One region of the Serratia sp. L9 genome, then DNA from elsewhere that is predicted to be linked to it. Evidence: predicted binding sites of a transcription regulator. Region 1 holds the regulator's gene; each other region holds the start of a gene.
The links. The regulator ArgR, encoded in region 1, controls arginine synthesis, uptake and breakdown. The targets are predictions, from matches to a motif close to ANTGAATAAAAATACANT.

Region 1 (10,677 bases):
GTTCGCCGGTAGCGTGTGAAAAGTCGTGCTGTTTTTCGACGATAAATTCGCCTAACGTTTTCATGACACAATCCCTGAATCTACGGATGGATAGCGGTTCGTTAACATACCGCCAACGTTTTCGCCAGCAGTGTAGCCCAAAGCAACTCGTGATTCATAGGCAAATCCATTTCTTCTGGACGATTCTGAGCGTTAGAATAGGCACTAAATCGATGCACTTAAATGAGAAACCTAATGCGCATACATATTCTTGGGATCTGCGGCACCTTTATGGGTGGGCTGGCAATGCTGGCACGTTCGCTTGGGCATGAGGTGACGGGTTCAGATGCCAACGTTTATCCTCCGATGAGCACCCTGCTGGAAAACCAGGGCATAAACCTGATCCAGGGTTATGATCCCGCTCAGTTGGATCCGGTGCCGGATTTGGTGATTATCGGCAATGCGATGAGCCGGGGTAACCCTTGTGTGGAGGCGGTGCTGGAACAGGGCATTCCTTACGTTTCTGGCCCGCAGTGGCTGCATGATTATGTGCTGCGCGATCGCTGGGTGCTGGCGGTAGCGGGGACACACGGGAAAACGACCACCGCCGGGATGGCAAGCTGGATCCTGGAGGCTTGCGGCTATCAGCCGGGCTTTGTGATTGGTGGCGTGCCGGGTAACTTTGATGTTTCTGCCCGTCTTGGCGGCAGCCCATTCTTTGTCATTGAGGCCGATGAGTACGACAGTGCTTTCTTCGACAAACGCTCCAAGTTTGTTCACTACAGCCCACGTACGCTGATCATGAACAACCTCGAATTCGATCATGCGGATATTTTTGACGATCTGAAAGCGATCCAGAAACAGTTCCACCATCTGGTGCGCCTGGTGCCGGGCAAAGGCAAGATTATCCTGCCGGAGAACGACGCGCATCTGAAGCAGGTCATGGCGATGGGCTGTTGGAGTGAACAAGAGTGGATTGGTGAAGAAGGTGCCTGGTGTGCGCATAAGTTGACCACGGATGCCAGCCACTACGAAGTTCTCCTCAACGGTGAGAAAGTGGGTGAGGTGAATTGGGTTCTGGTGGGTGAGCACAACATGCATAATGGCCTGATGGCCATTGCAGCCACTCGCCATGTGGGTGTACAGCCAGCCGATGCCTGCCGCGCACTGGGTGATTTTATCAACGCTCGTCGCCGCTTGGAATTGCGTGGTGAAGCACATGGTGTCACGGTTTATGACGACTTTGCTCATCATCCTACCGCTATTCTGGCAACGCTGGCCGCTTTACGTGGCAAAGTAGGTGGGACAGCCCGTATTCTGGCCGTACTGGAACCGCGTTCAAACACCATGAAGATGGGGATCAGCAAAAACGATCTGGCACCTTCGCTTGGCCGTGCCGATGAAGTATTCCTGTTCCAGCCCCATCACATTCCATGGCAGGTTGCTGAAGTCGCGGATGCCTGCGTGCAACCGGCGCATTGGAGTGCCGACCTTGATACGCTGGTGGACATGATCGTGAAAACCGCACAGCCAGGCGACCATATTCTGGTAATGAGCAACGGCGGTTTTGGTGGTATTCATGACAAACTGTTGGCTGGGTTGGCGAATAAGGCTGAGCCGAAAGAAACCTACTGAGGTTTAATTGCATCCCCAAGATAAGGCCGCTGCTGCGGCCTTTTTTACGCTCACAAAAAAGCCCTCGCGAAGAGGGCAATGGGGTTCGTCGGATAGGACGACGATTTTTTCAGGGAATGTGCATTTACCTGAGAACTCGGCAGTGGCAGTGACGAGGGTAATCAGTTCGGCAAATGCAGCCCTGAATTATTATTTATAAATTTCTGCAGTGGCGTGCCAGTTGCCGTTTTCATAGGCTTCGACAACGCGATAGGCTTTAGCGCCTTGCTGGTCAGCTTTATCAGACAGCGCCTGACGGATATTGGAAGGTGCGCCGGTCACACCGCTAGCGGTAATGGTGCCGATAGATTGCATATTGCTGGCCTGGGCATCTGTCACCAGGGTGGCAGCAGAGGCACCGAAAGAAACGGCAGAGAGCAGGCTAATTGCAGCGATGGTTGTTTTCATGTTCATGATACTTGGATCCTTGATGGCTCGAAGATAACGGCCTGGAAGGGCTTTACAGCGTTTTTTATACTTGAAGGCTGTTATCTAACGTGATTTTTACCAGAGAATTACTGTGCGAAAATCGCATAACACATTGTAATTATTTATAAATTTCCGCAGTCGCGTGGTAGTTGCCTTCACTGCGAGCTTCGATGACACGGTAAGCCGTCGCGCCTTGAGCATCGGCTTTGGCAGACAGTGCCTGACGAATATCTGAAGGTGCAGAGCCTACGCCGCTGACGGTAATGGTGCCGGCAGATTGCAGTTTTTGTGCCTGAGACGCGTCAATTGACTGTGCTGCAAAAGCACCGAAAGACAGCATAGAAAGCAGGCTAATTGTTGCTACAGTAGTTTTAATGTTCATGATTTATCCTCTTCGTATTCTTTTATCAGTTCCAATGAACTGTGATTTACGTCACGAAAATGAGTATACATCTAGTAACTGTAAAAATTAATAGGAAGCTAACAATTTCTAGTGAAACTTTATTCGGTTCAGTACGGTTTTTAATAACCGAATGGAATAAAAAGCGCTTATAAAACGTTCTTTCAATGTTAAATTTATGTAATATCAATGGGGTAAGTGTTTTTGACCAAAAGTGCGGAATTAACCAGTGACTCTCACTAGCCAGCTTAAATTGTCATTTAAATGTGCTGTGGGTGGGCTGATAAGCAGTTTTAAACATGGTAGGGGCGCAGTAAAAAAACTGAGGTGGTAAACAAAGGGTTAAGAAGAGGCTAATAACGTGCGGCAGAGAGTTATGGCTGCCGCCTGGTAAAAGCGGCTTGGCGTCTGCGGGCGCAAACCTTAAGGGCGCCGGATAACAGCGCTCCTGCAATGCTAACCTTGTCGCATAGCGACCGCTTCAAATCTAGCGGTATAGCTCAAGGCATCAGAGTTCCTGCTCGAACAACGAAAGAATGGCTTCATACAGCTGGCGTGCGGTAAAAGTGCTGGCCGGGGTAACAAAAATAGTATCATCACCAGCAATTGTGCCCAGGATCCCTTCCGATTTGCCCAGTGAGTCTAACAGGCGGGCGATCAATTGTGCTGCGCCAGGGCTGGTATGGATCACCACAACGGCATCATTATGGTCGACATCCAGTACCAGATTCTTCAACGGACTGGTGGTGGTTGGCACACCGAGTTCGGCCGGAAGGCAGTACACCATCTCCATTTTGGCATTACGCGTGCGCACTGCACCGAACTTGGTCAGCATGCGTGATACCTTGGATTGGTTAATATTCTCAAAGCCTTCTTCTTGCAGCGCCAAAACGATCTCGCCTTGAGAACTGAATTTTTCTTCTTTCAATAACGCCTTAAACGCCTTGATCAGATCTTCCTGTTTTGCGGGATTACGCATTTTGCACCGTAGACTGTTGGTAATGGAGTTCATTATTATGCATATAAATGAATTTTTATGCAATACAGATCAGGGCTGGGGAAATAGTAATGCCCTAGAGTCAAGGAAAGGGAGAGATTTTAACAAAATCCGAAGCTCATGAATATGCCCTTTCAATGAGGGAAGCGAGCCAGCTCTCTGGTAAAGAAGATGTTATTAAAATGATGTTGTTCTGATGTTATGTAAGGGTGTAATGTAACGGCCGGTTAACGCGAACGTGAAGTGTCTCGCACTATTTTTGATTAGTGTGCGCTATGCCCTTAATGCGTAAGCTTTTTAATTTAGAATGACCGCAACAACGATCATTTTATTGCGCCAGATCTAAAACCGACTGTTAAGAGGTTGTTTTTAAAGGTGTGATAAATTAAGGTCCGAGACCAAGAATTCACGGCGCTTTTATATTCAAGATAAAAAATAAAGGAGTATAGGATGAAAGTTGCAGTTCTCGGTGCTGCTGGCGGTATCGGCCAGGCGCTCGCCCTTCTACTCAAGACCCAGCTTCCTTCAGGTTCTGAACTCTCTCTCTACGACATTGCCCCTGTTACCCCAGGCGTTGCCGTCGATTTAAGCCATATCCCAACCGCAGTTAAAATCAAAGGCTTCGGCGGTGAAGATGCAACCCCTGCGCTGCAAGGTGCGGATGTGGTGCTGATTTCTGCTGGTGTTGCGCGTAAACCAGGCATGGATCGTTCAGATCTGTTCAACGTCAACGCCGGTATCGTGCGTAACCTGATCGAGCAAGTGGCTAAAACCTGTCCGAAAGCCTGCATCGGGATTATCACCAACCCGGTAAACACCACCGTTGCCATTGCTGCCGAAGTATTGAAGAAAGCTGGCGTTTACGACAAGAACAAACTGTTTGGCGTGACATCGCTGGATATCATCCGTTCCAACACCTTTGTGGCTGAGCTGAAAGGCAAAAAGCCAGAAGAACTGGATGTGCCGGTTATTGGCGGCCACTCTGGCGTGACTATTTTGCCTCTGCTGTCACAGATCCCTGGCGTAAGCTTTAGCGATCAGGAAGTGGCTGATCTGACTAAACGTATCCAGAACGCAGGTACCGAAGTCGTTGAAGCCAAAGCCGGTGGCGGCTCTGCAACTCTATCTATGGGGCAGGCTGCAGCGCGTTTTGGCCTGTCGCTGGTGCGTGCATTGAGCGGTGAAAAAGGCGTCGTGGAATGTGCTTATGTTGAAGGTGATGGCAAATATGCCCGCTTCTTCGCACAACCGCTGGTGCTGGGTAAAAACGGTGTTGAAGAACGTAAAGACATCGGCACCCTGAGCGCCTTTGAACAAAAAGCGTTGAACGAAATGCTGGATGTGCTGCACAAAGATATCGAGTTGGGTGAGAAATTTATCAATAACTGATCCCCAAACATAAGCCGTATTGGTATTGCATAAGCCGCCGGGGCAAACTCCGGCGGTTTTTTGTTTTCTCATGATTTCATTCGACCTTTTCGATCCAGCAGATGATGCGTGCGTGGATCAAAATATCTGCTTGGCCAGATCTCAGCGGGGTGCACATTCAGTGCATCAGCGATCAACCATTCTCCTTTTGGCCAGGGGCGTAACAGCGCGTTTGCCAGCGTGGATGAGCTCAGGCCAGCTTGGCGTGAAACCGCAGCCATTGTGGTACCTCTCTTTTTCAATGCTGCTATGACGTCTGCTGGATGCCAATCTGGATTCCGTGAATTCATATTTACATTCCTTTTTTTGATTAGTGAAAGTACTGTTAGTGGTATAACTAACAGGTCAGAGTTAATCGTTTGAACAACACGAAACGCTTACTCAGAAAGCAGGATACCATTAAGTTTCCCAAAAATATCTTATTGGTTTCTGAAAAATAGAAATTGTCACATTAGTGTCACGAGATAATGGCTATGAAAAACGAGTGGTTTGCCGCCAAGGAGCTTACAGGCATCGCAGGATTACCTTCCTCTACACAGGGAATCAACCTAATGGCTCGGCGTGAAGGCTGGATCAGCCGCCGCCGGAAGGGTGTGCAGGGAAAGGCGTTGGAATACCACCTCGACAGCTTGCCCAGTAACGTTAAAAACCTGTTGATACTGCGGGAAGAGCCTGCGTCTTATGAAGCAGAGCGTCAGGATCCCTTGTTGGCGTGGATTGAGTACTACTACCACCTTTCGGAGAGCGAACGGGTGAAAGTGATGGAATTTCTGATGCGGGAAGGTGTGGGCAGCCTGCTGACGTGGATTACTGAAAGAAATAAATAGCGGAAGCTGCTGTTTACTCCAGGCGCTTCAGTTTCTACCTGGCGTAAAGAATGCCAGAGCGGGTTCTAAGAATGGATAGGCCTGCTTGGCAGGCCTATGGAGATATATAGAAATCGTTGTTTCTTAAAAATCGCGTTGAACCGCAAGGTGTGCTAATCCTTCCAGTGCAGAACGATGTGGCGATTCCGGTAAGGCTTGCAAGGCTGCAATGGCCTTGTCGGCTTCCTCCTCCGCTCGTTGGCGCGTATAGCTGAGCGAACCGCATGACTGCATGGCTGCCAGAACTGGCTCCAGCAGATGACGGCCATTTCCCTGCTCTATCGCTCCACGGATCATTGCGGACTGTTCAGCATTGCCGTGATGCATGGCATGCAATAAAGGTAACGTCGGTTTACCTTCATTCAGATCGTCACCGGTATTTTTACCCAGGGTGACGCCATCCGCGCTGTAATCGAGCAGATCGTCGATCAACTGGAAAGCCGTGCCAAGGTAGCGGCCATAATCCTGCAGGGCTTTTTCTTCCGCTTCGCTCGCGTCAGAGAGAATGGCGGAAGATTGCGCCGCCGCTTCAAACAGACGAGCAGTTTTGCTGTAAATGACCCGCATATAGCTTTCTTCACTGATATCCGGATCGTTTACGTTCATCAACTGCAGCACTTCACCTTCGGCGATGACGTTGACCGCTTCTGACATCACCGCCAGCACGCGCAGTGATTCCATACTGGTCATCATCTGGAAGGCACGCGTATAGATGAAATCGCCGACCAACACGCTGGCAGCATTGCCGAACGCCGCGTTGGCGGTGGCCTTACCACGGCGCATATCCGATTCATCCACCACGTCGTCATGCAGCAGGGTCGCGGTATGAATGAATTCAATCAGGGCAGCAACGGTAATATGCTTATTACCTTGATAGTGCAGCGCCCGAGCCGCCAGAACGGCGATCATCGGACGAATGCGCTTACCGCCACCGCTGATAATGTAATAGCCAAGTTGATTGATGAGCGTGACATCGGAATTCAACTGTTCAAGAATTGTTGCGTTCACGGCCGCCATATCTTGCGCGGTTAACTCAGTAATTTGTTCTAGGTTCATTGTATTTTTTTCAGCTGTGTTTCTGTTCACCGCGATGAGATCGCTGCTCACATCGGTACATGGCGGTAACTGTCACCTTGATTGTACTTGAAAAACGGTCCAGATAAACGTCGGCAGAGAAACTGTGTTTTTTTCTTCTTTTTTCACCTTCTGGCCCTAATCTGCTCTTGTCATGTGCAGGATTATTGCGTAGAATTCGCGCCCTATTGTGAATATTTATAGCGCGCTCTGTACTGAACAGTTGGGCACGCGGAAAGCGGAGTTTTATATGTACGCAGTTTTCCAAAGTGGTGGTAAACAACACCGAGTAAGCGAAGGCCAGACGATTCGCTTGGAAAAGCTGGACATCGCAACTGGTGAAGCGGTTGAGTTTGACCAGATTCTGATGATCGCTAATGGCGAAGATATCAAAATCGGCGTTCCTTTCGTCGATGGCGGTAAGATCAAAGCTGAAGTTGTTGCTCACGGTCGTGGCGAGAAAATCAAGATCGTTAAGTTTCGTCGTCGTAAGCACTACCGTAAGCAGCAGGGCCACCGTCAGTGGTTCACTGACGTTAAAATCACCGGCATCAGCGCTTAAGTTAGGAGAGCGGATTAATGGCACACAAAAAAGCTGGCGGCTCGACTCGTAACGGTCGCGATTCAGAAGCTAAACGTCTGGGCGTAAAACGCTTTGGCGGCGAAGCAGTACTGGCAGGCAGCATCATCGTTCGTCAGCGCGGCACCAAATTCCACGCTGGTACCAACGTGGGTTGCGGCAAAGACCACACTCTGTTTGCTTTGAAAGACGGTAAAGTCAAATTCGAAGTTAAAGGCCCGAGCAATCGTAAATTCATCAGCATCGAAGCTGAATAATTTTTCGAGCCTTACGAAATAGATGTAAGCCCCGCAATTCGTTGCGGGGCTTTTTACATTTATGGGTTGCTTATGTTCAGGCCCATAGCGTGCAGGCATTAGGAATATGGAAACAAAACAGCAGGCTGGTGTTGGTATTTTTCTGGCGCTCACCACGGCAGTTTGCTGGGGCGCATTGCCGATAGCGATGAAAGAAGTGCTGGTAGTCATGGAGCCGTTTACCGTCGTCTGGTATCGCTTTACTATCGCCGCAATCGGTCTGGGAGCGATCCTGGCAGTGCGTGGGCGCTTGCCGCCGGTGAAAATGTTTCGCCAGCCACGCTGGTTGTTGTTACTGGCGATCGCCACCGCTGGGTTACTAGGCAACTTTGTCTTCTTCAGTTCTTCGCTGCAATATCTGAGCCCGACAACGTCGCAGGTGATCGGCCAACTGTCACCGGTTGGCATGATGTTCGCCAGCGTGCTGATCCTGAAAGAAAGGATGCGTGTCACCCAGGTCATCGGGGCAATGATGTTGATCTGCGGGTTGATGCTGTTTTTTAACGTCAGTCTGATTGAGATCTTCACCCGGCTGACGGATTACACCCTTGGTGTGCTGCTGGGCGTATGTGCAGCATTGGTTTGGGTGACTTATGGCGTGGCGCAGAAAGTGTTGTTACGACGATTAGCCTCGCCGCAGATTCTGGTAATGTTGTACACTTTATGTGCAATCGCGTTATTCCCGCTGGCCAAGCCTGCGGTGATTTTCCAGCTCAGCAGTTGGCAATTGGCCTGCCTGCTGTTCTGTGGTGCCAACACGCTGATTGGTTATGGTGCGTTGGCGGAAGCGATGGCGCGCTGGCAGGCGGCTCAGGTGAGTGCGTTAGTGACGCTGACTCCTCTGTTTACCCTGCTGTTTTCAGATTTATTGGCGCTGGCCTGGCCACAGGTATTTGCCGCCCCGACATTAAATATTGTCGGCTATGTAGGTGCTTTTGTAGTGGTAGCGGGCGCCATGTTTTCCGCAATTGGTCACCGTTGGTGGCCACGACGGGCAGAAACCAACCTGGTTGCTTCATTGAAGCAGCCCGGTGAATGATTTACGGAGACGGTAAATGAAGTTTGTAGATGAAGCGACGATCCTGGTCGTTGCAGGTGATGGTGGTAATGGTTGCGTCAGCTTCCGCCGCGAAAAATACATCCCGAACGGTGGGCCTGATGGCGGTGACGGCGGCGATGGTGGCGATGTCTATCTGCTGGCAGACGAAAACCTGAATACCCTGATCGATTACCGCTTTGAAAAATCTTTCCGTGCCGAACGTGGTCAGAATGGCCAAAGCCGTGACTGTACCGGTAAACGCGGTAAAGACGTAGTGATTAAAGTGCCGGTAGGTACCCGTGTGCAGGACCAAGGTACCGGTGAGATCCTCGGTGACATGACCCGCCATCAGCAGCGTCTGATGGTAGCAAAAGGCGGCTGGCACGGTTTGGGTAACACTCGTTTCAAATCCTCGGTAAACAGGGCTCCGCGCCAAAAGACGCTGGGCACCAAGGGTGAGATGCGCGATATCCTGCTGGAACTGCTGCTGCTGGCCGATGTCGGCATGCTGGGCATGCCGAATGCAGGCAAATCAACCTTTATCCGTGCAGTCTCCGCCGCGAAGCCGAAAGTGGCTGACTATCCGTTCACCACTTTGGTACCAAGCCTGGGTGTTGTGCGTATGGACCATGAGCAGAGCTTCGTCGTTGCGGATATTCCCGGCCTGATCGAAGGGGCTCACGAAGGGGCAGGTCTGGGGATCCGTTTCCTGAAACACCTGGAGCGCTGTCGTGTGTTGCTGCACCTGGTGGACATTGCACCAATCGACGAATCCGATCCGGTAGAAAATGCCAAGATCATCATCAACGAACTCCATCAGTACAGCGAAAATCTGTCGCAGAAGCCTCGCTGGTTGGTGTTCAACAAAGTTGACCTGCTGGGTGAAGAAGAAGCTGCCGAGCGTGCCAAGGCGATTGTAGAAGGCATGGGTTGGGAAGGTAAGTATTACATGATCTCTGCGGCGAACCGTGAAGGCGTTAATGCGCTGTGCTGGGACGTGATGAACTTCATCAATACTCAACCAAAAACCATGGCAATTGAAGAAAGCGCCCCGGAAAAAGTCGAATTCATGTGGGATGACTATCACCGTGAGCAAATCGCTGAGGTGGAAGCTGAAGCGGAAGACGATTGGGATGATGACTGGGATGAAGATGACGACGAAGGCGTCGAAATCGTCTACCAGAAGTAATTCTGCGGTGTGAATTTTAGGGGCTCAGTTCAATACTGGGCCCTTTTTATTTATTGGTTCAACAGATTATCTGGCAGCCAGCATTGTGCGTTCAGCCCGCTGGCGTCGGTACGGTTTTCCAATTGCAGAGAGCCACGGTGCAACTGCACAATACGAATAACTATATTTAGCCCAAGCCCGCTGCCGCCGTAGCGCTGATCCATCCGGCGAAATGCCTGAGTCAGAACGCCTGCCAGCTCCTGTTTAACCCCCGGCCCTTCATCCAGCACCTGCAAGCAATGCCCGTTATCTTTGGGGGTCAGTTGGACCCGAATGGTGCTGTTTTCCGGGCCATAGCGATGTGCATTCTCCACCAGATTACGCAACATCAGGCGTAACAAGACCGGATCGCCATGGATTGGCGCGCTGGCAGGTAATTGCCAGCTCATTTTTTGCCCACGCAGGGCGCAGAGCTCTTCCAACTCTTCCTTCAGCGGTTGGGTAACGTTGGCGATCCAGTCAAATTGCTGATAATGACCACTGGCAAAATCCTGCCCGGCGCGCGACAGCATCAGCAATTGCTCAACGACATGCATCAGTTGATCGATACGGGCGATCAGGATTTTGCTACCCTGGATCCCTTGTTGTTCCATCAGTTCCAGATGCAGACGGATACCAGCCAGAGGAGTGCGTAATTCATGCGCCGCATCGGCAGTGAACAGACGTTCTTGCTGGATGGTATGGTCA
Region 2 (10,677 bases), 730 kb from region 1:
CGGCGTCACCGGCGCGGCTTTCGATAGCTATCTGTTATTACGTGGGATGCGCACTTTGTCTCCGCGCATCAAGGCGGCCCAACACAATGCCGAGGCAATTGTCAGCTATTTACAGCAGCAACCCTTGGTCAAAAAGCTGTATCATCCTTCTCTGCCAGAAAACCCTGGCCATGAGATTGCGCGCCGTCAGCAACGCGGGTTCGGTGCCATGCTCAGCTTTGAACTGGATGGTGACGAAGCGCTGCTGCGCCGTTTCCTGTCCGCTCTGGAGCTGTTTACTCTGGCGGAATCACTGGGTGGCGTAGAAAGCTTGATCTCACATGCGGCGACCATGACCCACGCTGGCATGGCGCCAGAAGCGCGTGCCGCCGCCGGTATTTCCGAAAGCCTGCTGCGTGTTTCCGTGGGTATTGAAGACAGCGAAGATTTGATTGCCGATCTGGAACAAGCCTTCCAGGCGGCGGCAACGAGGTAAGCATGAATGCAATTGCGGTAGCAGGGCCGGTAAGCGGGCGTCAACTGCACAAGTTTGGTGGCAGCAGCCTGGCCGATGTGAAGTGTTATCTGCGGGTGGCCGGGATCATGGCCGAGTACAGCCAGCCTGGCGATATGATGGTGGTTTCGGCGGCTGGCAGCACCACCAACCAATTGATTAGCTGGCTGAAGCTCAGCCAGAACGATCGCCTTTCCGCGCATCAGGTGCAGCAGACACTGCGCCGTTATCACAGCGAACTGATCGGTGGTTTATTACCGCCGGAAACCGCAGAGCCGCTGATTGCCGAATTTATCCACGACCTTGAGCGCCTGGCGGTATTGCTGGACGGCAAAGTTGACGATGCGGTGTATGCCGAAGTGGTGGGGCACGGGGAGATCTGGTCAGCCCGTTTGATGGCCGCGGTGCTGAACAGGCAGGACATGCAGGCGGCATGGCTGGATGCGCGTGATTTCCTGCGGGCCGAGCGTGCTGCACAGCCGCAGGTGGATGAAGGCCGCTCCTATCCTTTATTACAACAGCTGATGGCTCAGCATCCGGGCAAGCGCCTGGTGGTGACCGGCTTTATTTCGCGCAACGACGACGGTGAAACCGTGCTGTTGGGGCGTAACGGCAGTGACTATTCAGCAACACAGATTGGTGCCTTGGCCGGTGTGGAGCGGGTCACTATCTGGAGCGATGTGGCCGGGGTTTACAGTGCCGACCCCCGTAAAGTGAAAGATGCCTGCCTGCTGCCGCTGTTGCGCCTGGATGAAGCCAGCGAACTGGCTCGCCTGGCGGCTCCGGTGCTGCATACCCGTACCTTGCAGCCGGTATCCGGCAGCGATATCGATCTGCAACTGCGTTGCAGCTACCAGCCAGAACAAGGTTCTACCCGCATCGAGCGCGTGCTGGCTTCAGGCACCGGTGCCAAAATTGTCACCAGCCATGATGATGTCTGCCTGATCGAACTCAGCGTAGCTCCCCAGCATGATTTCAAGTTGGCGCAGAAAGAACTGGAACTGGTGCTTAAGCGCGCGCAGATCAAGCCGCTGGCCGTAGGCGTTCATCCTGACCGTAACCTGATCCAACTGTGCTACACCTCGGAAGTGGTGGGCAGCGTATTGCGTATTTTGCAGGAGACCGTGCTCCCCGGTGAGTTGCAACTGCGTGAAGGATTGGCGCTGGTGGCGCTGGTGGGTGCCGGGGTTTGCAAGAATCCGCTGCACAGCCATCGGTTCTATCAGCAGTTGAAGGACCAGCCGGTGGAGTTTATCTGGCAGGCGGAAGATGGTATCAGCCTGGTGGCCGTGCTGCGTCAGGGGCCAACCGGTCTGCTGATCCAGGGCCTGCACCAGACGCTGTTCCGTGCAGAAAAACGCATTGGGCTGGTGCTGTTTGGTAAAGGAAATATCGGTTCACGTTGGCTGGAGCTGTTTGCTCGCGAACAGAAGAATATCTCGGCGCGCAGTGGTTTTGAATTTACCCTGGCCGGGGTGGTGGACAGCCGCCGCAGCCTGCTGGATTACGAAGGGCTGGATACGAGTCGCGCATTGGCATTCTTTGAAGAAGAAGCCCAGGAACTGGATGAAGAATCGTTGTTCCTGTGGATGCGCGCGCACCCGTTTGACGATCTGGTGGTGCTCGACGTTACCGCCAGCGAGAGTCTGGCAGAGCAATACCTGGATTTTGCCAGTTATGGCTTCCATGTGATCAGTGCCAATAAATTGGCGGGGGCGTCGTGCAGCGCCAACTATCGTCAGATCCGTGATGCTTTTGCCAAAACGGGTCGCCACTGGCTGTATAACGCCACGGTGGGCGCTGGGCTGCCGGTGAACCATACCGTACGCGATCTGCGTGACAGCGGTGACAGTATCCTGGCGATCAGCGGTATTTTCTCCGGCACGCTATCCTGGCTTTTCCTGCAGTTTGACGGCACGATCCCCTTTACCGACCTGGTCGATCAGGCCTGGCAGCAAGGGCTGACGGAGCCCGATCCTCGCGTCGATCTCTCTGGGCAGGACGTGATGCGTAAGCTGGTGATCCTGGCTCGCGAGGCGGGTTATGATATTGAACCCAACCAGGTGCGTGTTGAGTCGCTGGTACCCGCCGGTGCGGAGAATGGCTCTATCGACCAGTTCTTTGAGAACGGCGATGCGCTGAATCAGCAGATGTTGCAGCGCTTTGAAGCGGCCAGTGAAATGGGGCTGGTGCTGCGGCATGTGGCGCGTTTCGATGCCAATGGTAAAGCGCGGGTTGGCGTTGAGGCCGTGCGGCCGGAGCATCCACTGGCCTCGCTGCTGCCTTGCGACAACGTGTTTGCCATTGAAAGCCGCTGGTATCGCGATAATCCGCTGGTGATCCGCGGGCCAGGGGCCGGGCGTGATGTTACCGCCGGGGCGATCCAGTCAGACCTTAACCGTTTGGCGCAGTTGCTTTAAATCTTTGAGTTAACCTCAGGGGGCGGCGGTATGCTGCCCCTGCTTAATCTGCCATCCTCATTCCCTGCCAAGACGATCATGAAATTCTCTCATCCAGCGTGAGGATTAATCATTACATTACCCTCACTTTACTGTTGACTCTTCGGGCAACATCCGGCATTTTCTATCTAGACGTCTAAACGTATAGACGCTTATTAAAATAAAGCAAAACGCAAAACAGCGATCGATAAGAGGCGGACAGGGTATGAGTTTTTTTCACGCAAACCAGCGGGAAGCGCTGAATCAGAGTCTGGCAGAGTTAAGCGGCCAGATTAATGTGTCGTTCGAGTTTTTCCCGCCGCGTACCAGCGAAATGGAAGATACCTTGTGGCAGTCAATCGATCGCCTGAGCAGCCTTAAACCCAAGTTTGTTTCTGTCACCTACGGTGCCAACTCGGGCGAGCGCGATCGCACTCACAGCATCATCAAAGGAATTAAAGAGCGTACCGGCCTGGAAGCGGCACCACATCTCACCTGTATTGATGCCAGCCCGGCACAGCTGCGTGATATCGCTACCGACTACTGGAATAGCGGTATCCGCCATATCGTTGCACTACGTGGCGATCTTCCTGCGGGCGGTGGCAAGCCGGAAATGTACGCAGCCGATCTGGTGACGCTGCTCAAAGACGTTGGTGATTTTGATATTTCGGTAGCAGCCTACCCGGAAGTTCATCCAGAAGCGAAAAGCGCTCAGGCGGATCTGATCAACCTGAAACGTAAAATCGATGCCGGTGCCAACCGTGCTATCACCCAGTTCTTCTTTGACGTAGAAAGCTATCTGCGTTTTCGCGACCGCTGTGTGGCTGCCGGTATTGATGTGGAAATCGTGCCAGGTATTTTGCCGGTGTCCAACTTCAAGCAGTTACAACGCTTTGCCACCATGACCAACGTGCGTGTGCCAAGCTGGATGACCAGCATGTTTGACGGGCTGGATGAGGACCCGGAAACCCGCAAAATGGTCGGCGCCAATATCGCCATGGACATGGTGAAGATCCTGAGCCGCGAAGGGGTGAAAGATTTCCACTTCTACACCTTGAACCGTGCGGAAATGAGTTACGCCATTTGCCATACCTTGGGGGTTCGCCCAGTAACGGCGTAAGATCGCATCGTTTCAAGAGAACAGCGCTGTGCTATCACGGCGCTTTTTTTATGCCTGTTCCCCATAAAAAAAGCACTGCGTCTCGGCAGTGCTTTCGGGTTAAAGACTTCATCGAACCTAGCCGGTATTGCGCATCCCGGCGGCGACGCCTGCGATGGTGACCATCAGCGCCTGCTCAACGCGGGCATCCGGTTGTTCCTGCTGGCGTGAACGGTGCAGCAGCTCCGCCTGCAGCACGTTGAGGGGATCGGTGTAAACGTTGCGCAAGGCAATAGATTCGGCAATCCACGGCAGGTCTTCCATCAGATGATCGTCGTTGGCGATGGTCAGTACAACCTTGATATCGCTTTCCAACTGATCGCGTAGCTGTTGGCCCAGTGGCCACAGGGCTTTATCAACCAGGCGCTGATCGTAGTATTCCGCCAGCCACAGGTCGGTTTTGGCAAATACCATTTCCAGCATCGCGATACGGGTAGAGAAGAATGGCCAGTTGTGGCACATGGCTTCCAGTTGATCCTGTTTGCCAGCCTTCACCGCTTCTTGTAGGCCGGCACCGGCACCCAGCCAGGCTGGCAGCATCAGGCGGTTCTGTGTCCAGGCAAAGATCCACGGAATGGCCCGCAGGCTTTCTACGCCGCCGTTTGGCTTGCGTTTGGCCGGGCGTGATCCCAATGGCAGTTTACCCAGTTCCAGCTCCGGCGTGGCGGCACGGAAATAGGGCACGAACTCTGGGTTCTCACGCACGTAGCCGCGATACATTTTGCATGAAGTTTCGGACAGTTCGTCCATCAGTGAGCGCCACTCTTTCTTGGGCTCTGGCGGTGGCAGCAGGTTAGCTTCCAGAATGGCACCGGTGTAAAGCGCCAGGCTGCTGATAGTGACTTCTGGCAGGCCGAACTTGAAGCGGATCATCTCACCCTGTTCGGTTACCCGCAGGCCGCCTTTCAGGCTTCCCGGCGGCTGTGACAGCAGGGCGGCGTGGGCAGGAGCGCCACCGCGGCCAATCGAACCGCCACGGCCATGGAACAGCGTCAGCGCTACGCCAGCTTTCTCGCAGGTTTTGATCAGAGCATCCTGTGCACGGTATTGTGCCCAGGAAGCGGCCATCACACCGGCATCTTTCGCCGAGTCGGAATAACCGATCATCACCATCTGTTTGCCCTGAATAAAGCCGCGATACCAATCGATATTCAGCAACTGGGTCATCACATCATCGGCGTTATTCAGATCGTCCAGTGTCTCGAACAGCGGAGCTACCGGCAGGGCGAACGGGCAACCTGCTTCTTTCAGCAGCAGATGCACGGCCAACACGTCGGACGGTGTGCGGGCCATTGAAATCACATAGGCGGCGATCGAACCCTGCGGCGCTTCAGCGATAACCTGGCAAGTTTCCAGTACTTCCTGGGTATCGGCGCTTGGCTCCCACTTCAGCGGCACCAGTGGGCGTTTGGAGTTCAGTTCACGGATCAGGAATGCCTGTTTGTCGGCTTCTGACCAGCTTTCGTAATCACCCAGCCCCAGATAGCGGGTCAGCTCGGCAAGGGCTTCGGTATGGCGGGTGCTTTCCTGACGTACATCAATACGAACCAATGGCACGCCGAAGCAGCGCACGCGGCGCAGTGTATCCAGCAGTTGCCCGTTGGCAATGATGCTCATGCCGCAGGCTACCAGTGACTGGTAACAGGCGTACAGCGGTTCCCACAACTGCTCGTTATTTTCCAGCAGATCGTGCGGGCGCAGGACGCGCTCGCCTTTCAGGCGGCCTTCAAGATAGGCTTGAGAACTCATCAACTGGCTGCGCAACTGCTTCATCAATTCGCGGTAAGGTTCTTGTACCTCGTCACCACCGGCAAGTTCGCGCAGTTCGGGGGTACATTCGGTCATCGACAGTTCGGAGACCAGCACCTGAATATCCCGGGTAAACAGATCGCAGGCTTTCCAGCGGCTCAGCAACAGCACATGACGTGTGATTTCTGCGGTGACGTTCGGGTTACCGTCGCGGTCGCCCCCCATCCATGAGGTGAAGCGGACAGGCACGGATTCCACCGGCAGGCGGTAATCGATGGAGTTTTCCAACTGTTCGTTAAACTCACGCAGGAATGCGGGCACACCTTCCCACAGGCTGTTTTCTACCACGGCAAAGCCCCACTTGGCTTCATCGACCGGCGAAGGACGATTTTTGCGGATTTCGTCGGTATGCCAGGATTGTGCGACCAGTTGGCGCAGGCGGCGCATGATTTTATTGCGCTCGTAGTCGGCCAGATCGTTATGGTCTAGCTGGCTGAGGCAGTGGTTAACCTCAACCAGTTTATGAATCAGTGTGCGACGGGTAATTTCCGTCGGGTGGGCCGTCAGTACCAGTTCGATGGAGAGATCGTCCACCGCCTTTTGCAGCTCTTTGTTACTGAGTTTTTTATCTTTCAGCCGGGCAAACAGCTGGGCCATCGCTTCCGGGTTGCTGGCCGCTTCGCCATGGGGCGAAATACTGTGGTATTGCTCGGCCACGTTGGTCAGGTTAAGGAATTGGCTGAAGGCGCGGGCAACTGGCAGCAATTCATCATTGGACAGATTCTGCAACGTCGATAGCAGCTCCTGACGATGAGCCTCATTACCGGCACGTGAAGATTTGGAAAGCTTACGGATAGTTTCAACGCGATCGAGAATATGCTCGCCCAGCGCTTCTTTGATGGTATCGCCGAGCAATTTGCCGAGCATACTGACATTACTTCGCATTGCCGAATATTGTTCGTTCATATAACCCCTGACCCAGTTCTCTGCATACCCATCATCCCCCCGGTTATGGCGTTGTTAACCACCACCTGAGCGCGGTGAGTACGTGATTTTTCATCTTGTAAGTAAATTTCACGTGCCTGGCGAAGTCCGCCAGTTTTAGCAAGCCACGTTCCTGTCCAATCATCAATTGACACTATTTTTAGCAAAAAAACATCAAATTCGGCGTATTTTCTGAAATTTAATTACGGGCTGCCGGTTATCAGTCTGGCTTATTGGCTTCAGTTTGTACGCCTAAAGAGGTAGGGAATGGTAACTCATTCCCCTGCTTTTATTAATGGTTTATTGCTGGCAGAAATGGTCAACCAATTGGCCCAGCAGCTTGCGTGTCGGCTCGATAAATGCGGTATCGAGATATTCATCTGGTTGATGTGCCTGGTTAATCGAGCCTGGCCCCAGGACCAGCGTTGGGCATACTTCCTGGATAAATGGCGCTTCGGTGCAGTAGTTGACCACTTCGGTACGTGACCCCAGCAACTGCTCAATTACCGCCACCATCTGGTGATCGGTTGGGCATTCGTAGCCCGGGATTGGCGGATGCAGTTCATCGATAGTCAGACGACCTGGCCAGCGTTGGCTGACCGGCGCCAGCGCTTCATGCAACAGCGCGTTGATATTATCCAGCGTCATGCCCGGTAACGGGCGGATATCCATATGCAATTCACAACAGGCGCAGATGCGGTTGGCTGCGTCACCGCCACTGATATGGCCGAAGTTCATGGTTGGATAAGGCACCGCGAACGCTGGATTATTGTAGCGTTCCTGCAACGTTTTACGTAATTCCATCAGATGCCCGATGGATTCATGCATCAGATCGATGGCATTCACGCCTCGCGCCGGATCGCTTGAGTGGCCCGATTGACCCACGATGCGGATTGCATTGGAGATATGGCCTTTGTGTGCGCGTACCGGCTGCAGAGAAGTGGGTTCGCCAATAATGGCAAAATCCGGGCGGACTTTGGTGGAGGCGGCGAAATAACGTGCACCGGCCATCGTCGTTTCTTCATCTGCGGTGGCCAGAATGTACAGTGGCTTGGTCAGTTTACTGGGGTCAATGTCGCGCAGGGCATCCAGAATAAACGCAAAGAAGCCTTTCATGTCGGCGGTTCCCAGCCCGTACAGCTTGTTATCGTGTTCGGCCAGGGTAAAGGGGTCACGCGTCCAGCGGCCCTGATCGTAGGGCACGGTATCGGTATGGCCTGCCAGCAGCAGCCCACCACTGCCTTCGCCGAGGCTTGCCAGCAGGTTGAATTTATTGCGGGTATCTGGCACGGGTTGTACGTCGACGCGGAAACCCAAATCGTTAAACCAGCCAGCCAGCAAGTTGATTAATGCTTCATTACTCTGATCGAGGGCACCATCGGTGGCGCTGATCGACGGAGTGGCGATCAACGCCCGGTACAGCTCAATAAATGGAGGTAATTTCATCTTCACTGTTGACAGCCTTTGGTTAGGATAGTATCAATATTCATGCATTTATTTTGAATAAAAATACAGTAAGCTGGAGCGTAAGGGAAACGATGCCCAGGTGTTTATAAAAACATCAACGCTCAACCATATGGGTGAAGCGCGCAACAACGCGACCAAGCCCTGCTACCGGAGTCGCAAGTGACTCGTATTGCCAGCCAAGAAGGTGAAAGGCCACATGTTGAATACGCTGATTGTTGGTGCCAGCGGTTATGCCGGAGCAGAGCTCACGGCTTACCTGAATCGCCACCCACACATGAACATAACCGCTTTAGCGGTTTCAGCGCAAAGTGCAGATGCAGGAAAATTGCTTTCTGAGCTGCATCCTCATTTAAAAGGTGTCATCGATCTGCCTTTACAGCCTCTGGTTGACGTGGTCGAAGCCGCGAAAGGCATTGATGTTGTCTTCCTCGCCACTGCCCATGAGGTGAGCCATGATATCGCGCCAGCCTTCCTGGCAGCCGGTTGCGTGGTGTTCGATCTTTCCGGTGCTTTCCGCGTTCAGGATATTGAGTTTTACAGCCAATATTATGGTTTTAAGCATCAGCATGCCGATTGGCTGGCGCAGGCGGTTTATGGGCTGGCAGAGTGGCACAGTGAAGAGCTCAAACAGGCGCAGTTGATTGCCGTGCCGGGGTGCTACCCGACGGCTGCGCAACTGGCGCTGAAACCTTTGATCGATCAACAACTGCTGAATCGGGATCAATGGCCGGTCATCAACGCCGTTAGCGGCGTGAGCGGCGCCGGGCGTAAAGCCAGCATCACCACCAGTTTTTGTGAGGTCAGCCTTCAGCCTTACGGCTTGTTCGCCCATCGTCATCAACCAGAAATCTCTGCCCACCTGGGGGTGCCGGTCATCTTTACGCCGCATTTGGGCAACTTCCCTCGGGGTATTCTGGAAACCATCACCTGCCGTCTGAAAGCCGGCGTTACTGCCCAGGACGTGGCGGCGGCTTACCGTGCGGCATATGACGGCAAACCGCTGGTACGGTTGTACGACAAAGGAGTGCCGGCCCTGAAATCCGTTGTGGGCCTGCCGTTTTGCGATATCGGCTTTGCCGTGCAGGGCGAGCATCTGATCGTCGTGGCAGCAGAAGACAACTTATTGAAAGGTGCAGCCGCCCAGGCGGTGCAATGCCTGAATATCCGTTTCGGGTTCCCGGAAACCCAGTCATTACTTTAAATCAGCGTGAGTAAACAGCGATGAATCCATTGATTATCAAGTTAGGCGGCGTATTACTGGACAGTGAAGAAGCGCTGGAGCGCTTGTTTACCGCGCTGGATGTCTATCGCCAAGAGCATCAGCGCCCGCTGGTGATTGTCCATGGCGGCGGTTGCGTTGTGGATGAACTGATGAAACAGCTCTCCCTGCCGGTGGTGAAGAAAAACGGCCTGCGCGTCACGCCAGCCGAACAGATCGACATCATTACCGGTGCGCTGGCGGGGACTGCCAACAAAACCCTGCTGGCATGGGCAGTGAAACACAAAATCAACGCCGTTGGTCTGAGCCTGGCAGACGGTGGCAGCGTTGCTGTCACGCAGTTGGACCCAGCATTAGGTCACGTTGGCAACGCACAACCAGGTTCTCCCGTGCTGCTCAATACCTTGTTGGGTGCCGGTTACCTGCCGGTGGTAAGTTCCATTGGGATCACTAACGATGGCCAACTGATGAATGTGAACGCCGATCAGGCTGCGACGGCCCTGGCCGCCACGCTGGAGGCGGATTTAATCCTGCTGTCGGATGTCAGTGGCATTCTCGACGGGAAAGGGCAGCGTATCGCGGAAATGACAGCACAAAAAGCAGAGCAACTGATTGCTCAAGGCATCATTACCGATGGTATGGTTGTGAAGGTGAATGCGGCACTGGATGCGGCCCGCACGCTTGGCCGCCCGGTGGATATCGCCAGCTGGCGCAATGCCGAAAAGCTTCCTGCTCTGTTTAATGGTGTGTCGATTGGCACCCGGATCCTCGCTTAAATTTAAGAATTAACAAGGAATAACACAATGCAAAACAAAGGCATCAAGAAAATCGTTCTGGCGTACTCCGGCGGTCTGGATACTTCGGCCATCATTCCATGGCTGAAAGAGAACTACGATGGCTGCGAAGTCGTGGCTTTCGTTGCGGATATCGGCCAGGAGCGCAGCGATCTGGAAGGCGTTGAGCAGAAAGCTCTGCAATCCGGTGCCTCTGAGTGCCACGTTGTCGATCTGCGTGAAGAGTTTATCCGCGACTATGTTTATCCGGTGCTGCAAACCGGTGCGTTGTACGAGGGCAGCTATCTGCTGGGTACCTCTATGGCGCGTCCGATTATTGCCAAAGCACAGGTTGATCTGGCGTTGAAAGTCGGCGCAGACGCGCTGTGCCACGG
Region 3 (10,677 bases), 140 kb from region 1:
GCCGAAGTCCTCGCCCTTCACATTGGGCTGCACCGTTTTGCTATCGACGATGGAGGCGATTGGCGTGGAGAGAATATTCAGCGCCACCGCCGGGCTGACGTCTGCCGTCCAGCTAAGTTGCACAGTATGATCGTCGATCTTCTTCAACTGTTGTTGGATATTGTCCGGTTGCCAGCCGAGCACGTTGAGAATAAATGCCGGTGACTTGTTCATTTTCACCGCGCGGGTATAAGAGAAAATCACGTCATCGGCGGTCAGTGGGTTGCCGGAAGAGAAGGCCGCCTGTGGGCGCAGTTTCACCGTCAGGGTCTTGGCGGCGGCATCATCCTGCCAGCTTTCCGCCAGCACCGGGATCACCTTGGCCGGGTTGTCCCGATCGGCCTGCACCAGACGCTGATAGAGGCTCGGCACGGTCTGGATACTGGAAAGCTCGTTGGCCTCCGCCGGATCCAGGCTGACGATATCATCCAGTGACTGAACCACCACCAGCGTATTAGGTGGCGTGGCGGCCAGTGCGGCAGTGGAAAGAGCAGCAAGAATTAACAGCGGCAAGACTTTGGCTTTCATAGACGTATCCCTTAAATGTGCCGGTAGACCAGAACGGAGAAGAGGTTGTTATCATTGTTTTTTACGGCTGTTCAGCCGTCAGAATGCCACGGTAGAACGTTCATAAAAAGCTGGCAAAGGCCATTGAGTTATTTGATATAGCGAAATCAACTATACCCGTCGTCTTTCATGCTGCAGCGTTATTGGCTGCAACGCCAGGATCAGGGGAAGGGGTTGGGGAAGGCTCAAAGAACCCTCCCCATTTTTTGCCTGTGCGTGACGCGCCCCGGCAATTTAAGTGAGGCTTACAGGGTGTTGCTCAGCGTGGCGACCATCACCGCTTTAATGGTGTGCAGGCGGTTTTCTGCCTGATCGAACACCACGCTGTGTGCCGATTCGAATACTTCATTCGTCACTTCCATGCCGCCATGCATGCCGTACTGTTCCGCCATCTGCTTACCCAGCGTGGTTTGATCGTCATGGAAGGCGGGCAGGCAGTGCAGGAATTTCACCTGTGGGTTGCCGGTCAGTTTAACCATGGCCATATTCACCTGATAAGGTCGCAGCAACGCAATACGCTCCTGCCACACTTCTTTCGGCTCTCCCATGGAGACCCAAACGTCGGTGTACAGGAAATCGGCCCCTTGCACTCCTTCGGCAATGTCTTCGGTGAGCGTTATTTTGCCACCGGTCTGCTGTGCCAACTCCTGGCACTGGGCGACCAGCTCGGCCTGCGGCCAGCAGGCTTTCGGCGCGACCAGACGCAGATCCATCCCCACCAGCGCCGCTGCCTCCAACAGGGTATTGCCCATATTGTTGTGTGCATCACCAAGGTAGGCGAATTTCACCTCATTCAAGGCTTTGCCCGGCAAGTGCTCACGCACGGTGAGCAAGTCTGCCAGCAACTGGGTCGGGTGGAATTCGTTGGTCAGGCCATTCCATACCGGTACGCCTGCATGTTCTGCCAGCATTTCTACCAGGCACTGGCCAAAACCCCGATACTGAATACCGTCATACATACGGCCCAGGACGCGGGCAGTGTCTTTCATGGATTCTTTATGGCCAATCTGGCTACCGCTTGGGCCAAGGTAGGTAACGTGCGCCCCTTGGTCGAATGCGGCAACTTCGAAAGAGCATCGGGTGCGGGTTGAGTCTTTTTCGAAGATGAGCGCAATGTTTTTACCTTGCAGGTGGCGGGTTTCCTGGCCCTGCTTTTTGGCCTGCTTTAACTCTGCCGCCAGTTGCAGCAAGGACTGGATCTCGCTGGGGGTAAAATCCATTAACCTCAAAAAGTGACGATTGTAGAACGGGTTCATCTGGCTCATCTCCGTATATCCTGATCGTTTAGAATGAATTAAAATTCACTTTATATGTATGAATATTCAATTTCAACCCCGGAAGAGAAATCTTTCACGTTTATCATGGCAGCAGTGGCGGTGGTGTGTGAAAATAGAAGTAATGAAGTCCATTTTATTGAGGATAGAGGAATGGCAAACCGCGAATTGCTGGAAGAACAACGTGAAGAAACCCGCCTGATCATCGAAGAACTGTTGGAAGATGGCAGCGATCCGGATGCGCTCTACACCATCGAGCACCATTTCTCTGCCGAAAAGTTTGAAGTTTTGGAGCAGGCTGCCGTTGAAGCCTTCAAGTTAGGCTACGAAGTGACCGATGCCGAAGAACTGGAAGTGGAAGATGGTTCCCTGGTGATGTGCTGTGACGTGATCAGCGAAGTTGCCCTGAATGCCGAACTGATCGACAGCCAGGTGGAACAACTGGTGGCACTGGCAGAAAAATGCGGTGTCAATTACGACGGTTGGGGCACCTATTATGAAGATCCGAACGGTGAAGAAGGCGACGACGAAGACGGCGACTTTATCGATGAAGACGACGACGGCAAACGTCATTAATTAAATCCTGAAGGCCGGTTCTCACCGGCCTCTGATAAGACCCGATGAAATACCAATCCTTACTATCTCCGATTGTAAACTTCCTGCACTGCGAAACCCCGGACGGCTGGATCGGCGCCCGGAAAACCTGCATCTGTTGCTGACCGACCATCTGGTGTGTGAATTAAAAGCGGCACAGACCGGCATGTGGCTGATCCGCCGCTATGTGGCAGACAAAGAGAGCGGTGACGCCTTGTTGGCGCTGCTCAAACCCTACGAGGCGTTTGTGCACGAGGAGCAGGATGTGCCGGAAGCGCTGTTTCGGCAAAGCGCGTTCACCAGGAAAATCCTGCCGAAAAATGGCTCGGCCTACGGCCAGGATCTGGTGGACAAGATGGTGTTGCTGATAAAAGAAGAACTGCACCATTTCTCGCAGGTTTTGGAGATTATGCAGGCCCGGCAGATCCCATATAGAAAGATCACCGCCAGCCGTTATGCCAAGGGAATGCTCCGTGAAGTTCGCACTCACGATCCGGCAACCCTGATCGACAAACTGATCTGCGGTGCTTATATCGAGGCCCGTTCCTGCGAACGCTTTGCCAAACTGGCCCCTTTTCTGGATGATGAACTGCACCGGTTCTATGTTTCACTGCTGCGATCCGAAGCGCGCCACTATCAGGATTACCTGCAGTTGGCAGAGCAGATTGCCAATGGCGACATCAGTGAACGCGTGGCGTACTTTGGCCGTATTGAGGCGGAGCTAATCCAATCGCCTGATAGCGAATTCCGTTTTCATAGCGGCGTGCCGGTGGCCTGATTTCTTGATGTTCAATCCTCTTTGCGCCTTCTTCTCCGGGCGCGATATTCACGCTAAGGCAGGAAATCGGCATACAACCGCTGGCCACGGTAGCCTATGCGCTGTGAGAGCTCCAAAGCCGTATCGGAGATCAGTTTCCCCAACGCGGCAATTTTTTCCGGTTGGTGGTTAATTTTGGTAAACAGATTGGCAACGCTGATGGCGGCATAGACCTTACCCTGAAGGTTGTAGATCGGCGCGGCAAGGCAGAAAACTTCTGCGTTATGTTCGCGATCGTCAACCGCATAACCTTGCTGGCGTGCCTGATTTAAAATGGCGAAGAACTTCGCTTCATCGGTCACGGTATAGGGCGTGATGGGCTTCAGCCCGCCAGTGCGTGCCAGAATGGCCCTGATTTCATCGTCGGGTAACGTAGCCAGGATAGCTTTACCCAGGCCGGTACAGTACAGCGGGTTATTTGAACCAATTCTGGCGGAGGTTCTGACAGAGTTGGGGCTTTCCACTTTATCGAAATAAACCAGCTCGTCATTATTGAGCAACGCCAGAAACACGGTTTCACCTGCGACTTCTGCGAGCTTTTCCAGCATCGCATGCGCCACATTGTGAAAAGGAGTCTGTTCAAGATAGCAGGCGCCCGTCTGGAACAATTTTACGCCCAGTTTAAACGACTTCTGCTTCTCGTTGGCTTGCTCCAGGTAGCCTTTATCGAGCAGGGTGTAGAGAATATCAAAGGTGGTGCTCTTTGGGATGCCCAGCTGTTTGCTGATTTCGGTAATGGTCAGTTCGTTTTTGCTTGCCGCGACCAGCTCCAGCATATCCAATGCCCGGGCAACCGAACGATTTATCTTTTCAGACACAGGCTTACCTCACTGTCATTTTTATAGCTGGCAGTATAACGAGGTAATGGGAGTGAATACAGCGGCCTGGGGCGTTGTGGATCATCAGCAGGCGACGGCCTTATACCCGTCGCCTTTCAAATTGCAGCGTTGTTACCTGCACTCCCCCCAGTTACTGACTTAAGGGCGCTGGATGCCTCTACAGGAAGCTCCTCATGCCGTGGGTGCAGGGCTGCGCTTGAGCGGCCAACCTGAAATTCATCGGGTATATATCGAGGCCTGCTGGTTTCAGCTCTGTCTGCTTTGTGCAAACGTCTGGATAAAGGCTTGCGCCTGGCTGGTGATAGCCCGCCAATCCCCACTTTCGATCCATTGCTTATTGGTCAGTGCGCTCCCGACACCCACGGCAAACGCACCGGCTTTGGCAAACTCGCGGGTATTTTCAAGCGTAATACCGCCAACCGGGATCATCGACAGGTTATCCAATGGCCCCAGCACCTCTTTCATATAATTTACACCCAGGCTATTGGCCGGGAACAGCTTCAATAAATCCACCCCCAGGCGGCAGGCCTGTAAAATCTCTGAGGTTGTCATTACCGCAGGGATCATCAGGCGTTGTTTTTCATGCACCATCATCACCACCTCGGGGTTGAAGTCGGGGGAGAGGACAAAATCGGCCCCGGCATCCAGAACCAACTGTGCCATCACCGGATTCAATACCGTACCTGCCCCCACCCACATTCTGTCACCCAGTTCCCGTTTAAGCGCGCTGATGCTTTCCAGATGGCGGGTAGAGTTACAAGTGACTTCAATTACCCGAATACCGCCGTCATACAGCGCGTTGGCCAGGGGTAAAATGCCCTCAGGCGCGACGCCGCGGACAATGGCAATTATGCCGGTTTCTTCTATAGCGCGAATCACGCGTTGCTTAATCATGGACAACCTCTTAGGGAAATATCAGGGAGTCGGCTCCCTGATTACATCAATCCGTTACGGTCACAGGTTCTTTGACGATGAACCAGTAACACAGCGCAGCACAGGCTGCGATAATCCCGCCGCTGACGAAGGCCAGGGTATATGACCCGGTGACGTCGGCGATTAACCCGGTTACCAATGGCGATAACGATCCGGCAAAATAGCCACCAAAGTTCTGGATACTGCCAACCGAAGCCACCATGGAGGCCGGAGCGACATCTCCCGGTAATGCCCAGCCGGTTGCTGAAAGCGAGGAAAGCAGGGCCATGGCAATCACCAGTAACACCAGGGTTGCCGCCAGACTGTCCACCATAGGCACGGCGATAACGGCAACGCCCGCTAATAGCGCGGAGACACTGATAGTGACGCGTTTGGCTTTTAAGGATTCGGTGAAGATCTGTTTATCAACCAGCCATTTGGAGATATAGCCACCGGCAATCGCACCGACAATCCCACCGAAATAAGGAATACTGGCGTAGATGCCCAATTCTTTGAACTGTATATTTTGGGTCTTCATTAAATACAAGGGCAGGAAGGTGGTGAAAATATTCATCATCCACACATAACAGAACCAGCCCAGGATCATCCCCCAGATACAGCGGTATTTAAATAAGCCGCCCCAACTGATTTTTTCCGCATCACCCGTTAATTTCTGCGCCGTGCCGCCACCGCCTTCTTTAATATAATCCAGCTCTTCTTTAGTAATATTGGGGTGTTTCTCTGGCTGGTGGTACGCGAAGATAAAGAAGATGACAAAAATAAAGCCTATTGCCCCGGCAATATAAAACAGCGCACGCCAGCCGAAAGGAACAATGATGGCGACCAGGATCGGCGGAGCGATGGCTGGCCCCCATTTGGACGCGGCATCCCAGAACCCGGTGGCCAAAGCACGTTCACTTTTAGGGAACCATGAAGCGGTAATTTTCGCCGCTCCCGGCCAACAGGGGGCCTCGGTAATACCCAACAGCCCCCGGGCAAAAATCAGGCTCATCATGCTGCTGCATGCGCCGGTCAACATAGTGGCGCCGCTCCATAACCCTACTGCCCAACCGTACACTTTTTTCGGGCCGAAGCGGTCAACCAGCCAGCCGGCCGGGAGTTGGCAAAGCGCGTAGATCAGCGCGAAAACCGAACCCAGCAACCCAATATCCGTATTGGATAAATTAAGTTCCTTCATCATATCCGGCGCAGCAATGGAGAGGCTGGCGCGGTCGAGATAGTTGACAATACCGCCAATTAATAACAGGAAAACAACAAACCAACGTTTATTTCCTCGTTTTTTAGTGATTGCTTGTTCTTTAACGATGGTATTCATATATCAGACCTTTTAATTATATGTAGGGTATACCCTTCTTACTTGAAGCTGGCGCGTTGCTGGTAGCGGAAATATCCCCCAGCCACGGGCTGAGTCACTGGGGATTAACGCCCTTCTGTCTGGCTGCAGATTCAATGACTTTAGGCATACAAAGGAATTAAATAATCTGTCGGCAGCGGGCTAAGGCAAATAATCCCGCACTGGAAAGCGAACGATTTACTGATGCCAGGGTTATTTTCCCGGTAAACCAGGGATCGTTTTCAATTAATGTAGCGAAAGCCATTTTAAGCTGATCTTTCCCGCAGACCACAACCTGGGTATCCGGCGTAATACTGAAGGCTTCGCTGTTTTTTACTGCCTGCAGGTCATCTTGCAGCACCGCCCCCAGCAGCACATTGGCTTTCTGATTGAGCGTCAGGTTGCTGAACATATCCAGAACCCGTACCGAGAAACAGGTGCGTGACAGGCCGGTCTGCAGGCATTGATCCGCTCCCTGAAGCAGGGCGGGTGTTTCAATCTCCTGAGCGAATTGCTGGTTAAGGGAGTTGGCCAGAATGGTGTGCCGGGTAATGACATCCAGCAGCTCGCCACCGATGGTCGTGACGCAACCTTCAATACGATTGTCTGCATCAATCTTGACGAACTTGGAGTGTGAACCAGGCAAAACGATCAATGCCGGGCCGTGAAGGCCAAGGCTTTCGAGAACGCCTATGGCTTCAGTCTCTTCGCCGCGCATCATATCCATCTGCTCGGCATTCTCGAGCGTGACCGCAGAATTATGATTACGAATTCCAGGTACAAACCAGATGGGGGCTTCGGCGATCTCTGGCAGGCGGGCGCTGACCATGCCCTGAGCCAGTTCGTTAAGCCCCGCAGGTGCCAGTAAATGGGGGATTTCACATAACCCGACGTTCGACGTGATCATTCCCGATGACAGGTAGACCACGCTTTCGCCTGCCGGTACAGCGGCTTGCTCTCTGGCCTCCTGAACGGCTTCACGCACGCCATTCATCAAGGTTGCCGTACTGCCGGTGATGGCGGTATCACGCACGCCGATGGGGCGCGCCGCCTCGGCAAGCTGTTGTTCACCCCGCCAGGCGCATACCCTGGTGTTGGTGGTGCCGGTATCGATAGTAATAATATACATTTCGTTCTCGCTCTTATTATCTGCCTAGGGTACGGAGCGTATTGGCAATAGCACTGGCGCCAGTAATCGCCAAAAGGTCTATTTGTTCTTCGTCGGAAATAATTTTCAGAGGGCTATCAATATTTAATTGTTTTTGAATAACATGTTGGTAGATCGCACAGCGTTTGGCATGGCCAATCAAGAAAATATCGCCGTGGAAATCAAACCCCTGGTGTTGGGCGCGGGTAAAAACTTTAATATCATCACCGGCCATGGCGCTTTCCAGAAACAGTTTGCGCTGCGGTGCGGTGGTCGGAAATGAAAATTGCAGGAAGCGAGTCATTAAAATAGTACGTAATAAACCGCTTTCCTGGACAGAGTGACAGGCGGCATCAATAATTTCTGGCTCAAAGTTTGCCACCGCATCTTCTTCTGGCGTAGGCGTCACACTGGCTGCGATGAAGGTCTGTTTGAGGATTGCCGCATATACCTGGCCGCTTAAGGAGGTCATGCTGCCGGCAATTTTCCCTTGTTGATCAATCGCAATCAGCTTGGTCGTCGAGCCTAACTCGATCAGGATACAGGGTAGCCTGGGCTGGTATCCCAGCAGCAAACCTACCGCCTGAGTCTCTTCACCGCGCATCAGATCAAGGCCGCTGAGATTTGCCCAGGAGGGGTCAGTCTGGTTACGGATGCCAGGGATCAGCATCACGGGAATATCCAGCGCCAGGAGTTCATTGGCCGCAAAGGGCAGGGTATGGCGCGCCAGGCTGTCAATTCCAGCCGGTGCAACCAGGTGGGGCACTTCATGCAGGCCCAGGTTTGAGGTGATCATCCCCGAGGCGATAATGAAGCTGATATCCTGTTGCCGTTTACCGTTTCTGGCCAATAACTCGGTGACGCCACGGGCCATCTCCTGACGTAATACATTATTATTGCCATTGGTAACCGTGGAGTTTACCCCTTCGGTAATCATTATCTTGTCAATAACGTTATTACTGGCGAACGCCAGTAAATATATACGTGTCGCAGACGAACCTGAATCAATGACAATAAACATATTCACTCCTTTAAATTTATGCGGATTAAAGGCTGCGCTGTAAAATGTCACGAAGGGTTTGGGCATCCGGCACGCGTGGGTTATTTTCCAACACCACTTTCATGGTGGTTTGCACGTTATTGATGATCCAATCGAAATGCTCTTCTTTAACGCCCAGCTCAGTCAAAGAAGGCAACATATTGACTGATGACAAGAAGGCGGTGACTGCCTGAACGCTGCTGTAAGCGGCTTCTTCAGTGGTCATATCACGAGTATCTACTCCCATCGCGCAAGCAATGGCGGCAAATTTCTCCGGCGCTGCCGACCAGGTGTATTCCATAAAGGCCGGGTAAACTGCGGCGATACCTTCAGAATGAACCACATCCAGCAGCCCGCCCATTGGGTGTTGCAGCGCATGTGGCAAAGCTGTACCGGCACAATCGATGGCCATGCCGGCCAGGGTGCTGGCAACGGTAACCTGCTCCCAGGCAGCCAGGTTGGTCACGTCGGTATAAACCAGCGGCAGGTTCTTGGCCAGCAGCTTAATGGCCCGCAGTGACAGCATTTCGCTGATTGGGTGAGCGTTACGGGAGATATAAGATTCCAGGGCGTGGAACAGAACGTCGGCACCTGGCCCGGCAATCACGCGTTTTGGCAACGTGAGCATCAGCTCGGGATCAACAATCGAGGCGACCGGATAGATTAATGGGTTAACCAGGCCTTTTTTGTCGTGGGTTTCGGGGTTGGTAAACACCGCAGTACGGTTCGCTTCGCTGCCAGTGCCTGCGGTGGTTGGCACCAGAATATTCGGCAGCGCATGCAGCGCCTGTTTTCTGCCAAACACATAATCCCAGATGCTGCCTGGGTTACAGGCGCAAAACGCGATACCTTTTGCCATATCCATCGCGCTGCCGCCCCCAATGCCAATCACCAGATCGCATTGCTCCAGGCGTGCCAGCTCAGCCCCTTCTTCCACCAATGTGGAGAGCGGGTTTTGCATAAATTTATCGTACACGGCAAACGTCATCCCGGCGGCGGTCAGGGTTTCTTGTGCCCGGGCGAGCTGGCCTGTGGACTTGGTGCTATCAGAAACGACTAACAGAGCCTTCTTGCCATATTGCTGTGCGATGGTGCCCAGCAGGGCAAATTTTCCAGGGCCGACGTGAAGTTTTACTGGGTTAGAGAAGCTAAAGCTGGTCATAATTCATTCCCATTGTTCGTATATTCGGACTGTGTTCGTATTTGTGATTATATTGGCCGTGTTTTATCCAAGATTCAACCTGTTTTGCCTGATTAATGAGCGCAGTCACATTTTTTCTGTGCGACGACCCGTTTGGTTGACCGGTGAAAAAGGCATGGGGGGAAAATCTGAGGCTGCAGGTGGCAGAAATAGGTTCCAGGTTTGGCCGTTCAGAGACCGTATAACCCAGGGGCAGGTGGAATATCAGCCCCTCGCCTTAGAGGAAATGCAACGGAGAGGGGGATGGGATTATTCTCTGGTGCCCAATAGCAAATCTACCGCCTTCTCTGCCAGCATAATGGTCGGGGCGTTGGTATTGCCGCTGGTCACCTGTGGCATTACCGAGCAGTCGATCACTCGCAGCCGTTCAATACCATGCACCCGCAGCTCGGGATCGGTGACAGAGTCCACGGGTGACTGGCCCATACGGCAACTCCCTACCGGGTGATACACCGTCTTGCAGAAGTTACGCACAAACTCCTCCAACTGCGCTTCATCGTTCAGCCATGCAGGTTGCGGCATCAGAAGATCTTTTATCAGCGGCTTGAGGGCGGCGGTTTGCAGGAATTGCAGGCCAAACTTTACCGCCCGAATGCTGCCAGCCAGGTCATCCGGGTGGCCAAGATAGTTGGCCTGCAGTTTGACCGGATCGGCGGGATTGCGGCTACGTAATTGCACCTGGCCGCGCGCCTTGGGTTGCAGATAACCCACTTTCAGCGACATACCGTGGATCGCCGGTAGCGGTTCGCCGGGGACGTCATCCCAACTGTCCAGGATCGGCAGAAAATGCACCTGCACATCCGGCCTGCCGCTGCCCTGGGAATCGGCGAAGGCAGCCCCTTCCAGCACGTTAGAAGCCAGAACGCCGCTGCGGAATGCCAGCCACTCGGCACC

Region 2: argC (N-acetyl-gamma-glutamyl-phosphate reductase) is a predicted target of ArgR. The motif match lies at 8,322-8,339, and genes of this name have one in related genera.
Region 3: argF (ornithine carbamoyltransferase) is a predicted target of ArgR. The motif match lies at 1,895-1,912, and genes of this name have one in related genera.

The regions. Positions count from the first base shown of each region.
Region 1 is NZ_CP192591.1:578,187-588,863, reverse strand. Features, by position in the region: gene fbp (class 1 fructose-bisphosphatase) at 1-64, opposite strand, end outside; gene mpl (UDP-N-acetylmuramate:L-alanyl-gamma-D-glutamyl-meso-diaminopimelate ligase) at 235-1,614, shown strand; gene yhcN (peroxide/acid stress response protein YhcN) at 1,804-2,067, opposite strand; gene yhcN (peroxide/acid stress response protein YhcN) at 2,201-2,464, opposite strand; gene argR (transcriptional regulator ArgR) at 2,991-3,461, opposite strand; gene mdh (malate dehydrogenase) at 3,930-4,868, shown strand; gene ACQ86O_RS02780 (helix-turn-helix domain-containing protein) at 4,937-5,197, opposite strand; gene ACQ86O_RS02775 (DNA-binding protein) at 5,381-5,734, shown strand; gene ispB (octaprenyl diphosphate synthase) at 5,858-6,829, opposite strand; gene rplU (50S ribosomal protein L21) at 7,098-7,409, shown strand; gene rpmA (50S ribosomal protein L27) at 7,427-7,684, shown strand; gene ACQ86O_RS02755 (DMT family transporter) at 7,791-8,762, shown strand; gene cgtA (Obg family GTPase CgtA) at 8,779-9,951, shown strand; gene pmrB (two-component system sensor histidine kinase PmrB) at 10,002-10,677, opposite strand, start outside.
Region 2 is NZ_CP192591.1:1,306,203-1,316,879, forward strand. Features, by position in the region: gene metB (cystathionine gamma-synthase) at 1-475, shown strand, start outside; gene ACQ86O_RS06145 (bifunctional aspartate kinase/homoserine dehydrogenase II) at 478-2,913, shown strand; gene metF (methylenetetrahydrofolate reductase) at 3,158-4,051, shown strand; gene ppc (phosphoenolpyruvate carboxylase) at 4,169-6,805, opposite strand; gene argE (acetylornithine deacetylase) at 7,124-8,269, opposite strand; gene argC (N-acetyl-gamma-glutamyl-phosphate reductase) at 8,487-9,491, shown strand; gene argB (acetylglutamate kinase) at 9,512-10,285, shown strand; gene ACQ86O_RS06175 (argininosuccinate synthase) at 10,313-10,677, shown strand, end outside.
Region 3 is NZ_CP192591.1:438,257-448,933, reverse strand. Features, by position in the region: gene ACQ86O_RS02080 (ABC transporter substrate-binding protein) at 1-567, opposite strand, end outside; gene argF (ornithine carbamoyltransferase) at 852-1,871, opposite strand; gene rraB (ribonuclease E inhibitor RraB) at 2,034-2,456, shown strand; partial or broken gene miaE (tRNA isopentenyl-2-thiomethyl-A-37 hydroxylase MiaE) at 2,629-3,252, shown strand; gene ACQ86O_RS02060 (IclR family transcriptional regulator) at 3,306-4,109, opposite strand; gene ACQ86O_RS02055 (bifunctional 4-hydroxy-2-oxoglutarate aldolase/2-dehydro-3-deoxy-phosphogluconate aldolase) at 4,377-5,024, opposite strand; gene ACQ86O_RS02050 (MFS transporter) at 5,071-6,378, opposite strand; gene ACQ86O_RS02045 (2-dehydro-3-deoxygalactonokinase) at 6,536-7,525, opposite strand; gene ACQ86O_RS02040 (2-dehydro-3-deoxygalactonokinase) at 7,542-8,564, opposite strand; gene ACQ86O_RS02035 (iron-containing alcohol dehydrogenase) at 8,590-9,744, opposite strand; gene ACQ86O_RS02030 (GMC family oxidoreductase) at 10,033-10,677, opposite strand, start outside.